Regions from separate parts of the Anaerospora sp. genome, predicted to be linked through region 1. Evidence: riboswitches for the same ligand, from Rfam matches in the RefSeq annotation. Region 1 holds a riboswitch; each other region holds the start of a gene.

Region 1 (4,621 bases):
AATCGTCAAATCGGTTGAACCAGTGTCGACTATGATAATTTCGTCTACGAACCCTTTTATGCTAGCTAAACAACGGGTTAAATTTATTTCTTCATTTTTCACAATCATGCACAAACTAATCTTTTTACTCACTTTTCATACCCCATATTGTTTTACTATCAATATATGCACAGGGTATTTTCGTTGTTCAAGGAAAATGGCATTGACATAAAAACTTCCTTCCAGACAGTCACCATAAATAAGCAAAAACATAATCTATAAAGACGGTAGAAATTCTACTGTATCGTTTGGAGGAAGGGAGACTGTTTGATCTATGCCTAACTTTAAAATTATCCAGGACGTAGCAGATCAGGCGCGAGTAAAAATCTTTGGTTCTCAAAATATAGCAATCAATACAGATGGAGCCGGTAATTTAGCAATTACACCCCCTGTTTCCGGTCTGCTGGTCACTGTTGCTGACACCGGTCTTAGCGTGACTGGGCCTATTAATGGACTGATTGTTACCGCCCCTGCGTCGGGCTTAAGTGTGACAGGACCATTGAATGGTTTGATTGTCACCGCTCCCGCGTCGGGCCTGAGTATAACTGGCCCGGTGAACGGACTGATTGTTACCGCCCCTGCATCGGGATTAAGTGTCACAGGACCAGTAAATGGCTTAATTGTAACTGCCCCCGCATCGGGATTAAGCGTAACACCGCCTGTTGACGGCTTTGCCATAACGGCACCTGCTAATGGCTTACTGGTGACTGCCCCTGAATCGGGCTTAAGTGTAACCGGTCCTGCAAATGGACTGATCGTCACCGCCCCTGCATCGGGCTTAAGTGTCACAGGACCAGTAAACGGTTTAATTGTAACTGCCCCCGCGTCGGGATTAAGCGTAACACCGCCTGTCGACGGCTTTGCCATAACAGCGCCTGCTAATGGCTTGCTGGTAACTGCCCCTGAATCGGGCTTAAGTGTAACCGGTCCTGCGAATGGACTGATCGTTACCGCTCCCGCGTCAGGCTTAAGTGTCACAGGACCAGTGAATGGCTTAATTGTAACTGCTCCCGCGTCGGGATTAAGCGTAACACCGCCTGTCGACGGCTTTGCCATAACAGCGCCTGCTAATGGCTTGCTGGTAACTGCCCCTGCATCAGGCTTAAGTGTAACCGGTCCTGCGAATGGACTGATCGTTACCGCGCCTGCATCGGGCTTGAGTGTAACAGGACCTGCAAACGGTCTGGTTGTAACTGCTCCTGCAGCAGGATTAAGTGTAACACCGCCTACTGGTGGCTTGCTGATTACCAGTGCAGGTCTGTCTGTAGTTTCTGCATTGGCTACAACTGATGTAACCGAAGCGAAGACTGGTATTGTGGATATAGCCGGCTCACCATCTAATCCATATGTCGTACTTGGTGTAGCCCAGTATTCGTTTGGTTTGGTTAATCAGTCAACATCAGAACCTAATGCTCAGGCTGCGGCTAAGCTGCAGGTAAGTCCAGATGCGATAAACTGGTTCGATAACAGCTCTGTGGTTACTTTGAGCCCGGGAAGTGCAGATTGTCTAGTAGCATCAGTATTCTTAAAATATGCCCGGGTATATTATTCTGCTGTCAATGCAGCTAGTTCAGTTGATCTCACGATATTCTTCCAGGGTCAAACCTCATAATAGAATCTGTAAGGCATTTTGTCTCCAACCTTTTGTTGGAGACAAAATACATAAGTAAGGAGGGAATCGTTGGATGGGGGTGAAGACGGTTAAGCCGCCTATTCGCGCCGCTACAGCAACCACCAGCAAACAGGGGCGGCAGCTTTGTGACAAGTATACATTGCTTGTTGGCAAGGAAAGGGAAGTTTTTCAATCATTACTTGCTTTTGATACTGCTTCGCTGCCTTTGATGCAGGCAATCGTCAATGGGACGCTTACACTTTATTTATATGAAAATCTTTTTCCTAATCGGAAGAAAGCGATTGCTGTCCATCGGATACTTTCTCCGTGGAAGGAAAATAGGGTTCGCTTACAGGACCTTATCATTGATCCTGTTCCTGTTTGCCTGTCAGTTATTCAAGGCAATAATAAATTTATTGATTTTGACATTACTCCGTTAGTTCAAGAATGGCATAGTGGTACAGCAGCAAACTTAGGAATTCTTTTGAAACCAGCTGACAACAGTTATAGCAAGCAATCTGGCATTAGCGGATTTTGCAGCAGAAATTGCTGTAATTCCCTTTGCTGGCCAGCTTTACATATATCATTTATTGACTACAGTCCTGCTCAGAATTGCAATCCCACACTTGAGTTCGATTGCAGGGTGAGCACAGGTAGTGTGGTCCAAACAGCGTGTACTTTGAATGTATTGCAATACATGTACACTTACTTTGTTATTAATACAGGGAAAAGCGGTGCCTTAATCGCACTGCAAATCAGTCCTGACGGGATAAACTGGATTACCGAAGGCGAACTGAACTCCATAAGGCCAGGAGAAACAAAGCCGCTTATTCCTAATAGCATAGCTAAATATGCCCGTCTAGTTTTCCAGTCTGATGAATCAGGCCAGAGCGCTAGTCTTGCTATATGTGTGCGAGGTTATTTAGCATAGCCTACTGTTCGTACATAGCCGATTTTCGTAAAGGAGTTGCTGCATCGGATAAGATGGCAGGACAAGCAGATGTGCGTTGACGGCAGGAATATGTCCTGCTATAATGACATCAATTGGATAAAAGCGGTTGAGGTGCCGCCAACGTTTGTTGGGGGAGAATAGGGAAGTCTGAGCGGGATAACAACATCTTGCATAGGCGCGGGCCCACCACTGTACCGGTGAGATCTTGCAATGCCACTCGTAAAAGGGGAAGGCGCAAATCGTCGATGATTCGGGAGCCAGGAGACCTGCCTTGATACCGTGCTAACATCCTTCATGGAAAAGAAGGCTTTTTTGGAGTTACCAAAGAGGCCTTTTATTTTTTCCCAAATTTGCAAATTCAGTAATTCAGGATAATGGAGGTCAGTTATGAGTTTATTGCAAGAAACGCTACAGAAAATTGTGCTGCCTGATGCAGTGACGATGGAGAAGGTGCAAAGCCGTCTGGACAGCCTGATTAAACCGCAAGGCAGCCTTGGACGCTTGGAAAGCATGGTTAAACAATATGCAGGTATTGTCGGACAGGTGCACCCCGAACTGCCACGTACTTGTATGGTAATTACTTGTGCCGATCATGGCGTTGCCAGACAGGGCATTAGTGCCTATCCGATAGAGACAACACTGGGGATGACTGCGAACTATCTTGTCGCCAAAGGGGCCAGTGCCAATGCATTTGCTAATTATTGCGGTGCTGATATGGTGGTTGCAGATATGGGAGTCGCGGGTGACTTATCCCATGTTCCCGGCCTTTTGCAGCGTAAAATAGCATATGGGACCGAGGATTTTACACAAGGGCCGGCCATGACACGTGAGCAGGCGATACAGGCGATTGAAACAGGAATTGAAATTGTTAATGACCGGGTAAAGCTGGGGTACAATAGTTTCAGCTTAGGCGAAATGGGAATCGGCAATACGACTGCCAGCGCCGCTATCGTATCTGCTTTCACTGGATTCACTCCGGAGCAAGTTACCGGGCGGGGAACAGGAATATCCGATCAACGAATGATCGTAAAAATCAATGCTGTGCGCCGTGGATTAGAAGTTAATAAGCCAGACAGGCAGGATGGTATTGATGTACTGGCTAAAGTAGGCGGCTTTGAAATTGGCGCATTAGCTGGAGTTGTGCTGGGCGCAGCGGCTAATAAATGTGCAGTTATTATTGATGGGTTGAATACTACTGCCGCTGCACTGATCGCCAATGCGATTCATCCTATCTGTAAAGATTATATGTTTGCCTCTCATTTATCCGGTGAGCCTGCTCATATTCTGGCATTGCGCTTTTTGAATCTTGAGGCGTGTGTGGACATGGGTGTCCGCTTGGGAGAGGCAATTGGGGCCTCGGTAGTAGTGGATATGCTGACGATTTCAGTCAAAATGGTCAATAATATGAAGACTTTTGAAAATGCAGGGGTCTCCAGACAATTATAGGGTGGGAAATATTCGCAGGAGGATAGAAGATGATTGAAGAAAGCATCTCTTTAATACAGCCGTTAGATCGAATAGCCATGGAAAAGTGCCAGCTGAGGCTGGATAACTTAACAAAACCTTTAAATAGTTTACATTCTTTTGAACACTTGGCTCTTCAAATGGCAGGCATTACCGGTCTTCCCCGGCCGCAAAATATCAAGAAGAGTATCATTTTGATGGCGGCTGATCACGGAGTAGCAGTAGAAGGGGTAAGTGCTTATCCGCAGCAGGTAACAGTGCAGATGGTAAAAAATTATATAGACGGTGGGGCTGCTGTAACAATATTTGCAGAGCATGTTGGCGCCCAGCTTGCGCTAGTTGATATCGGTGTGGCGAATGAGCTGCCGCCTGTACTTGAGCTGCATCATGAAAAGATCGCCTTGGGGACAGGGAATATTGCCGTTGGCCCGGCGATGACTCTGGAACAGGCACGCAAGGCAATTGAAGTGGGGATCAAGATAGCCCGCCAGGAAATTGCGAAAGGTTCGCGCGTTTTAGGACTGGGAGAAATGGGAATCGCCAATACTACTGCC
Region 2 (4,621 bases), on a different contig from region 1:
GCAGCTACCGGTTTAAATATTAGGTGAGTCTAAACAGCAAGAATAAGCAGTGACCAAAGAATGGAGAACCCATTTTTTGGTCATTTTGTTTTTTACAGCAGTTTTCCGGTACGTGATATAATGAAAAGATGGAATAGGGATGGGGATGAAAAATAGCGTGAGAGATTATCTAACTGTATTTTTGTGGAGCTGTGTTGGCGGCAGTTTCTTTTATCTGCTGCACATGCCCTTGCCATGGACATTGGGACCATTAGCCACTGTCGTAGTATTGCAGGCTGGATTAAAAAGGCGGGTACGGTGGCCCATTACTATTCGCAATACCGCTATGGTTGTCCTGGGCTATATTATGGGAAGCCCGTTTACGCCTGAGACTGGCTATCAAATATTGCATCAACTGCCGTTAATGCTATTTTTAACGCTTACCAGTGTGGGGCTTTGTTTGTCAGGCGGCTATGCTGTTTATCGCTTTACTGGTATCGGGCTGGGAACCAGTCTGTTAGGTAGCTTGCCAGGGGGATTATCGCAGATGGCAATGGTCTGTGAAAACATAGAGGGAACTGACCCGGCAGCAGTGACTTTGATGCAAACTCTTAGGGTGTTGGCTGTAGTTTTCATTGTTCCCTTTTTGGTACTCCATGGGCTTGCCGATCAAGTCGATCCGGTAAGCAAGACAATGACCCATTTCACTATAAATAATGTTCCTGTGCTTGCTTTATTTGCTGTCTGCCTGAGCGGAGCAGTTTATCTCGGCAAGCGTATAAAAATGAGCAATCCTTACTTGTTGGCTCCTGTGGTTGTCACAGCAGCATTGGTACTTAACGGTATTCACGCACCTGCTTTGCCGCCAGCAGTCATAGCTGTTGCCCAGATTTGTGTGGGAATCCGGATGGGGATGGCGATCAATGTGGAGAGTCTGGTTGAGCAAAAAAAGGCTTTCGTGGCAAGCTTCTTAAGTATCGTACTGGTAATTGGCGCAATATTGGGGATTGATTATCTTCTTGCAAAGTATAGTTCCATTGATTTTATAACGGCATTTATTAGCAGTGCTCCGGGTGGATTGACTGAAATGGGGCTGACAGCGATGATGGTGCATGCTGATTTATCTGCAGTTGTCGCATTTCAAATCTTTCGCCTTATGTTTGTATTAATGGTAGCTTTACCGCTCATTAAATGGTGGTTATGCCGGTCGACTGCCGGAAAAAGGTGCTGCATTGAGCTTACAAATTCCGGAGAGTAAATTGTTTGCTTGATAAATAAGGCAGTTTTTTACTATTGACCGTTCTAATTTTAGTATGCTACTATTTCGGTAGATAAGCTGTCAAAAACTGCATATTGGGATAGGTGCCCGCGAGGGCTTAAAAGGGAAGTCCGGTGTAATGCCGGCGCGGTCCCGCCACTGTAATGGGGAGCAAACCCGAGATATGCCACTGAGACGATAGTCTTGGGAAGGTTCGGAGGAGCGAGGAGCCAGAGCCAGGAGAACTGCCTGTCTAACAATCACCGTTTTACCCACGAGCGATGGGAAGGGGATTATTGGAGTATATCGTTTTTTAGCAGCCTTTTGTGTAATGCTGCTAATGGTACATATATATCTGATAAGAGTCTCTGTCGTGGAGGCTCTTTTTTATTTTGAACTTAGGAGGGAAAAAGCATGACTAATTTGACGTATAGTCCCCGGAGGCTTTTGCGGATGGTTCAAGTGTATAAAGAGACCCAGATTCTTTTCATGGCAATTAAAATGAATTTATTCTCGTATTTGACGGAATTTGCGTGTGTGGAAAAACTGGCTCAAGAATTGAGCCAGGACGCAGTCGAACTGGGAAAAAAATTAGAGTTTTTGCTTCTTGCCGGTTTATTGGAAAAAAGCGGGGAAGCTTATCGCAATACACCCGAGACGGAACAGTTTCTTAATCCGAACAGCACTACTTATATGGGGGCATATTTAAGCTGTTGGGAAAGAGGCGACCTGCCCCAGGAAAATAGTTGGCAATAAAACAAAATAACTTGGCACATATTTATCATGAGCAGTATAGGATTTTGATTAGGATTTAGGGAAAAGCAGTACTGTCAGGTAGTTCTGAATGTGTGACAAGGGGGAGTTAGTCATGGAAGGCTATGAAAAGATTTACAAACTGTATGACTTGATAGAAAACAAAACTGTTGCCAATTTACCAGGCCCATTTAAAGTTGGTGTTGATTTGGGGACTGCAGATATTGTTTTGGTTGTGACTGATCAAGAGGGGAATCCTGTTGCTGGCAGTATGCGGTGGGCCTCTGTTGTCAAGGATGGTCTTGTTGTTGATTTTCAGGGTGCCACAGCAATTGTTGAGGAGTTAAAGGCAGAAGTAGAAGAGCGTTTAGGGGTCAGCCTTGATAAAGGGGCTACTGCAATTCCACCGGGTACGGTAGGGCGTAACGCCTTGGCCTGCGGATATGTAATTGCAGGAGCCGGTTTAGAGCCAGTTTGCCAAATAGATGAGCCTGTTGCGGCAGCAAAAGCGCTTAATATTACCCATGGAATTGTCGTGGATATTGGCGGAGGAACGACTGGAATTGCAGTTTTGCGAAACGGCGAGTTAGTTTTTACTGCTGATGAGCCTACTGGCGGTACACACATATCGCTTGTATTGGCCGGTGCCTATAAAATTTCTTTTGAAGAGGCTGAAATACTAAAGCGGAATCCTGCCGAGCAACGTAAAATAGTTCCGGTTGTTTTACCGGTTATTGAGAAAATGGCGACAGTAGTAAAAGAGATGCTTGAGGGGCAGGATGAGTTTAATGACTATCCTGTTTATGTTGTCGGTGGTACCGCTTACTTGCAGGGGTTTGAAAATGAGTTTGGCAAAGCCTTTGGGCGAAAGGTACATGTACCACCTCATCCTCTATTAGTGACACCGCTGGGGATTGCAATGTTCGGTTGAAAGAGAGCCCTGCATATATATGCAGGGCTCTTTTGGCTTTAGAATTAACAGTAAAATGTAGACTCGGTTGATCTTTATGAATTTCACAAACAAAAGAGGTGATTGGAAAATTATGTCGAAAAACAAAAAACATTGACAAAAATGTGCTGATAGCAGGAGGTCAGAAATGGGAAGAACTGTTTTTGCAAAACTCGTGACACTAATTTTAGTACTTACACTGGCAGCCACGGGGATTACCGGATTTGTCATGCTTTCCGGGATGGAGACAAGCTTAAAGACAAGCAGTAACCGTGAATTGCAGAATCAAGCCAATCATTTTGCTGAGAATGTTGAAGCGATGCTGCAAGATAAAATTGCAATTGGGCAGACTATTGCAACCAATGCACAGGTAGTTGCAGGTGATACGGCCGGAATAAATGCACTTATCAATTCGATGGAAAAAAATAATTCAGCTTTTTATGAAGCAGTTAACATTTCAGATAAAGATGGACGGTTAACTCATTTTGCGCCTGAGTCTAATGCAGGAAAAATGATTGGGGTTTCAGTGGCGGAAAGACCACATTTCAAAAGTGTAAAAGAAACGGGAAAAACGTTTATCAGTGATGTAATGATTTCTAAGGATACAGGTAAACCAATCATTATTATTGCTGCGCCAATAAAGGATGGGGCCGGTAATTTTAAGGGGATTGCAACACAGGCCATCAAGCTTGATGCTCTGGAACAAATGCGCTCCCAGGTAAAAGTGGGTGAGACCGGATTTGCAAGTGTGGTCACAAATGCAGGCGGTAAGGCTATAACAATTGCTCATCAGGACAAGTCCTTTGTAACGGAGCAAAAGGACTTAAGCGAAGTCGCGATCATTAAGGCAACGATGGGCGGACAGAAGCAGCTGATGGCATTTACAAGTGCAGCTGGAGTGGAAATGATTGGAGCTACGGCAATTGTTCCCTCCAGTAACTGGATTGCCACCGTTATGGTACCAGAGACGGAAGTATATGCCGATGTGCACAGCAATCGTTTAAAAATGCTTGGAATTATGGCGGTAACAATCGTTATTGTCATTCTTCTTACTCGTTTCTTTGCCAATAAGATTGCTATTCGCCTGTCCCGGATGGTTCAGAGAGTGACACAGGTGGCTGAGGGAGATTTGCGGCCTGCTGAGATAACTGATCAGTCGGCGGATGAAATCGGTCAACTGGGGAAAGCAGTTCAAGATATGACAAGTAATCTGCGCGATGTAATGCGGCAGGTCAATCAGGCAGCTGAACAAGTAGCGGCGTCTTCGGAGCAATTAACCACAAGTGCCGAGCAGTCTGCTCAGGGAGCTACGCAGGTAGCTACCTCAATTTTTGAAGTGGCATCGGGTACCGAGAAACAAACTGAGGCGGTAGGCAAGACAACGGCTATTGTTAAACGAATTTCAAGTGAAATAGAGCATACGTCTGCTAATGTTGCAATTGTGGAGCAAACTTCCGGACAAGCTGCTGATGCTGCTAAAGAAGGCGGCAAGGCAATTGAGGCGGCAGTGAATCAGATGGCTAATATTGAAACTAAAGTAGTTCGCTCTGCGGGAGTTGTCAGCAAATTGGGTGAACGCTCCAAGGAGATTGGACAAATCGTTGATACAATATCCGGCATTGCCGGGCAGACGAATCTGCTTGCCCTCAATGCGGCCATTGAAGCGGCGCGGGCCGGTGAAC
Region 3 (4,621 bases), on a different contig from region 1:
AAGCCTTGTATTTTCTAGATAAGGTTGGTTTGGGCAATAAGGCCGATGCTTATCCTCATCAGCTGTCTGGCGGTCAGCAGCAGCGGATAGGCATTGCCCGGGCGCTGGCGCTCAATCCGGATGTCATTCTTTTTGATGAACCAACCTCTGCACTTGATCCCGAGTTAGTCGGTGAGGTGCTTGAGGTTATGAAAAAGATTGCTCAGGAAGTAAATTGTACGCTGATTGTTGTGACTCATGAAATTAACTTTGCCCGCGAGGTTGCTGATCACATTATTTTTATGGATCATGGCGTAATTGTTGAGCAGGGCCCCCCGCAAGAGATCCTCAATAATCCGCAGGAAAGCCGTACAAAACAGTTTTTGTCGCGCTATACCTCTTTTACCGAATATACGATTTAGCTAAGAAACGCTCCCCCTGGTTTTTGCCGTACAGCATGTGCGGTGAAAACCATTTTTTATTTACGCTCAAGGCATTGCGCCAATAGCGCAATGCCTTGTCTGATTTCCTGTGGTTCAAGATGGCCATAGCCGAGCAGCAGCTTCTCCAAGTGCCTGCCTTTTATAATGCTATGCTCATCTACGGGTGTGATTCGTATGCAGTGCTTTTGGCAGTGGCTGATAAAGTTTCGGTCAAAGCAGCTTCCAGGAAAAGCAAGGGCCACATGTAAGCCGGCCGCGTCTCCCCAGACTTGCCAATCGCTGCCGAAGGTTTCTGTCAGAGTCTGCAGTAAAATCTGGCGCCGCTGTCCATACAGGCGCCGCATGCTTTGAATATGGCGTTCCAGCTTGCGGGTGCTCAAAAAATCTGCTAGTGCAGCCTGCTCAAAGGGTGGGTTCTGCACATCCGTATACAGCCGCAGGCGCCGCCAGGCGGCCTGCAAGGGACGGGGCAGAATAACATAGCCGATTCTGAGAGCCGGAAAGAGGATTTTGCTGAAAGTACCCACGTAAATGACCCGCTGGGGATCTAACGAATACAACGGTGTGATAGGAGAACCGGTATAGCGGAATTCACTGTCATAGTCATCTTCGATCAGATACAGGCCTTGCTCACGGGCATACGTAATCAGCGCAGTACGCCGCCCTGCCGGTAATATACTGCCAAGCGGGAACTGATGAGAGGGAGTTACATACACTGCGCAGGCTTGTGCCTCTTTGGGGAGAAATGCAGTGTTAAGTCCCTGCTCGTCGACAGGCACCGGTCTGATCTGGAAGTTATTTTGTTGCAATACGCGCAGCATTCCCAAGTGACAGGGATCTTCAACAAGTATTTCCGGCTTTTTTTGTGTTGCCAGCAGCCCGGCCAGTATATGCAGCGCATGGGTTGCCCCGGCAGTAATAAAAAGATCCTGTGGATCAACAGTCATTCCTTTGCTGCGTAGCAGCCAGGCAGCAATTTGTTCCCGCAACACAGTGAGGCCCTCCGGCCCTGTATAGCTCCATTGCCCGGGCGGCAGATTTTCTGAGGCTTGATGAACCTGCTGCAGCCAGCGGTAACGGGGAAACTGCCGCAAATCAGGCAACCCTGTCCTAAAATCAGCCAGATAATGAACTGAGTCGGGAACGGTATCGGCTGATCGCTTAGGACTCGACAGCTGAATTGTTTCAAGGGCAAGATTATCTGCTACTCGCGCGGGTGAGCCCTGACGACTGACAATATAACCTTCTGCCGCCAGCATTTCATACGCCTCATAGACCGTATTGCGCGATACGGTCAGTTCTTTCGCTAGCTCACGGGTTGAGGGAAGTTTGTCACCGCTTTGCAGCCTGCCCTGAAGCATTTGTTCCTGCAGTGACTGATAGAGCTGGCGCGCTAATGTAATTTCACTGTTCCGTGCTAGTGTAATTCCCCACATAATTCCTCCAACTGGTTCTGTTATATATAGGTGTAACTGGCTCTGTAACCAGGCCAGTTTGTTTGTTACTATTATAGCACGACTACACTATTTTGGTATTGCTGCGGCAAGATGGAGGAAGACATGAGTTCAACTCATATGGGAATGCTGTACTTGGCAGGGGCATTTAGTCTGGCCGGTACTTCGGTTATTGCCGGGAGCCTGTTGTCCGGCATACTGGGAGTTTTTACGATTTCTGCTATTAGTTTGTTATTTTCTTTAGCGGGCCTGCTGCCATTTTGTGCTGCCAATCTGCGGGCAGCGCTGCCTTTATTGTCCTGGCGCACTTGGCTGGAGTTGTTTTTTCAGGCTCTATTTGGTATTTTTCTCTTTCGCCTGTTTTTATTGCAGGCACTTTTGCTAACTAGTGCCGGTGAAGCTGGGATATTGACGGGGGTTACTCCGGCAGTGACTGCAGTGCTGGCCCGGCTGCTTTTGAAAGAGCCGCTCGATAGGGGGCAGATAGCAGGGATTGTGAGTACTGTTAGCGGCATTGCTGTGCTTCAGGGTTTATTATCTACTGGTACGCAATTTACGCAGCAGCATTTTACCGGGAATATGCTTGTGCTCTGTGCTGCCTTGAGCGAGTCGCTATTTAATGTGCTTTCCCGTTTGGCAAGCGTTAAAGCAGCAGAGCGAGCTCTTAGTCCGATTGCACAGAGCGCGCTGGTGAGTGCTATTGCATTGCTGCTTTGTCTGATACCGGCACTGAATGAGCAAGCTGATATGAGACTCAGCGAGCTAAACATAAGCAGCTGGGCAGCCTTACTCTGGTATGGACTGTTTGTTACCGCCCTGGCTTTTATTTTCTGGTACGAAGGCATTAAGCGCTGCAAGGCCTCGGTTGCTGCCGCTTTCACCGGCCTGATGCCTGTTACTTCGCTGCTCTTAGCTGTGCTTTTCTTAGGTGAAGAGGCAAATGTTCAGCAGTGGGCGGGAGGCCTGCTGGTGCTGGCAGGTATGGTACTGACTGGTAGAAACAAAGAGAAAAACTTCACAATTAATAAGGAAAATTAGAAATAACTCGCTTTTTTTTATTTGACAAATGCTGACAAGTAATGCTATTCTCAATGAAGTGATAATTTAGCTTAAGATAAAGTTTACAATTGAAAATCGTTTCAATCAGGTGCCCGAAAGGGCTTAATAGGGAAGTCCGGTGTAAAACCGGCGCGGTCCCGCCACTGTAATGGGGAGTAACTTCGCAACAATGCCACTGGAGCGTTCTGCTTTGGGAAGGCGCGAAGAAACAATGAACCAGAGCCAGGAGAACTGCCTGCTTGACAATCACCGTTGTACCCACGAGCGATGGGGAGGGGATTTGACAAGCACTATTTAGCTTGCAGTCTTTGCCCTTCCTGATATTCAGGAAGGGCTTTTCGCTTTTAAATATTGTTTCATTTTAAAGGAGAGATTGTGAGAATGAAGGTTGGTAAACACAAGAGATGTACGAGGCTGGCGGCGCTTGTTTTGGCTGCTATGGCCATGACTTCCACTGCCTGGGCCGGTGTTGAGGAAGTAACGGAATATACTATGGATACCATAGTGGTTACTGCCCAGCGGTATGAGAAGAAGGATATTGATATTGCAGCGGCAACTGATGTGTATACAAATGCGCAGCTGCAAAATACCGGGGCCAGAAACCTGCAGGAGGCACTGTCAAAAGTGACTGGCCTATTATATGAAGCAAAAGGCCCTGGCGGAGCTTCACTGGGGGCTATGACCAGCAAAGTAAGCATCCGGGGTGTGCAAAACGGAACCCTGATACTAATTAACGGTACACCCTTAAACTTACGAACTCTTTACAATTTAGAAGATATTCCCCTGGAAAACATTGAACGGATTGAAATTGTCAAAGGCGGCGGCAGTGTTCTATACGGCAGTGAGGCCACGGGCGGCGTTATCAATATTATTATGAAAAAGGAAATGGTGAATACTGTTACTGTTGGCGGCGGCAATTTCGGACAGCAGAATTATGGTTTCACGGTGCAAGCAGATAAACTGGGAGTTAGTTATACCTATGATAAATGGGGAGATACCGGCAAGGTGTCTTCAACATTAACAGAAGCCTCTACTCCCACGACTAAAGAAATGTATAACGTATTTAACGGTTCCGAAAAAAATAACGTTACTCTCAGCTATAAGTTCAGCGACAGTGTGGACTTTTTATATGGACATAACGAATCGATTAGCCGATTTACATATGCATTTGGTAAAAATTATGCTGCAGCTCTTGTTGATCAGACTCGTTACAACAGAAAATATGACAATACGAAGGATTTTGTGCAGCTGAATATCAAAGCCGGTGATGTAAAAGGTAATGTTTACTACAACTCTAATAGCCTGCATACTACAGGAATAGACTACCGTGATAAAAATGGCGGAGTAACTGGTTATCCTCAAGCAAAGAATGATGAAGAGAAAAATCAAACCTACGGTTTTGATTTGCAAAAAGTAGGGAAGGTGAAAGCGGCTACCTGGCTTTTGGGCACTACTTATCAAAATGAGCAATTCATTGAAGCCGTAAATTCAACTCCAACACGTGACCGCAATAACTATTCGATTTACGGTCAGTGGGAAGATCCGCTGAATGACGCTGACACAATTACGCTGAGTGGGCGGAGAAGCTGGACTACCGGTGCTGATGAAGATAAAAATTACAACAATTTTAGTGCTCAGGGGCAATTGGTCCATAAATTGAAAGAAAATGAAAGTCTCTATGCCAGT

What was found. A riboswitch is a leader RNA that binds a small molecule or an ion and turns the genes downstream of it on or off. The one in region 1 is predicted to bind cobalamin.
Region 2: it holds a riboswitch for cobalamin, as region 1 does, so the genes downstream of both, RTR76_RS15440 (methyltransferase dimerization domain-containing protein) here and cobT (nicotinate-nucleotide--dimethylbenzimidazole phosphoribosyltransferase) in region 1, are expected to answer to the same signal.
Region 3: it holds a riboswitch for cobalamin, as region 1 does, so the genes downstream of both, RTR76_RS20120 (TonB-dependent receptor domain-containing protein) here and cobT (nicotinate-nucleotide--dimethylbenzimidazole phosphoribosyltransferase) in region 1, are expected to answer to the same signal.

Annotation. Positions count from the first base shown of each region.
Region 1 is NZ_DALZUO010000008.1:26,781-31,401, reverse strand. It holds gene RTR76_RS08685 (glycosyltransferase) at 1-132, opposite strand, end outside; gene RTR76_RS08680 (DUF6385 domain-containing protein) at 314-1,651, shown strand; gene RTR76_RS08675 (DUF6385 domain-containing protein) at 1,725-2,582, shown strand; cobalamin riboswitch at 2,696-2,892, shown strand; gene cobT (nicotinate-nucleotide--dimethylbenzimidazole phosphoribosyltransferase) at 2,991-4,049, shown strand; gene cobT (nicotinate-nucleotide--dimethylbenzimidazole phosphoribosyltransferase) at 4,079-4,621, shown strand, end outside.
Region 2 is NZ_DALZUO010000021.1:53,063-57,683, forward strand. It holds gene RTR76_RS15435 (AbrB family transcriptional regulator) at 158-1,237, shown strand; cobalamin riboswitch at 1,323-1,505, shown strand; gene RTR76_RS15440 (methyltransferase dimerization domain-containing protein) at 1,652-1,993, shown strand; gene eutJ (ethanolamine utilization protein EutJ) at 2,106-2,921, shown strand; gene RTR76_RS15450 (methyl-accepting chemotaxis protein) at 3,088-4,621, shown strand, end outside.
Region 3 is NZ_DALZUO010000042.1:9,128-13,748, forward strand. It holds gene RTR76_RS20105 (amino acid ABC transporter ATP-binding protein) at 1-401, shown strand, start outside; gene RTR76_RS20110 (PLP-dependent aminotransferase family protein) at 458-1,858, opposite strand; gene RTR76_RS20115 (DMT family transporter) at 1,982-2,914, shown strand; cobalamin riboswitch at 3,005-3,189, shown strand; gene RTR76_RS20120 (TonB-dependent receptor domain-containing protein) at 3,317-4,621, shown strand, end outside.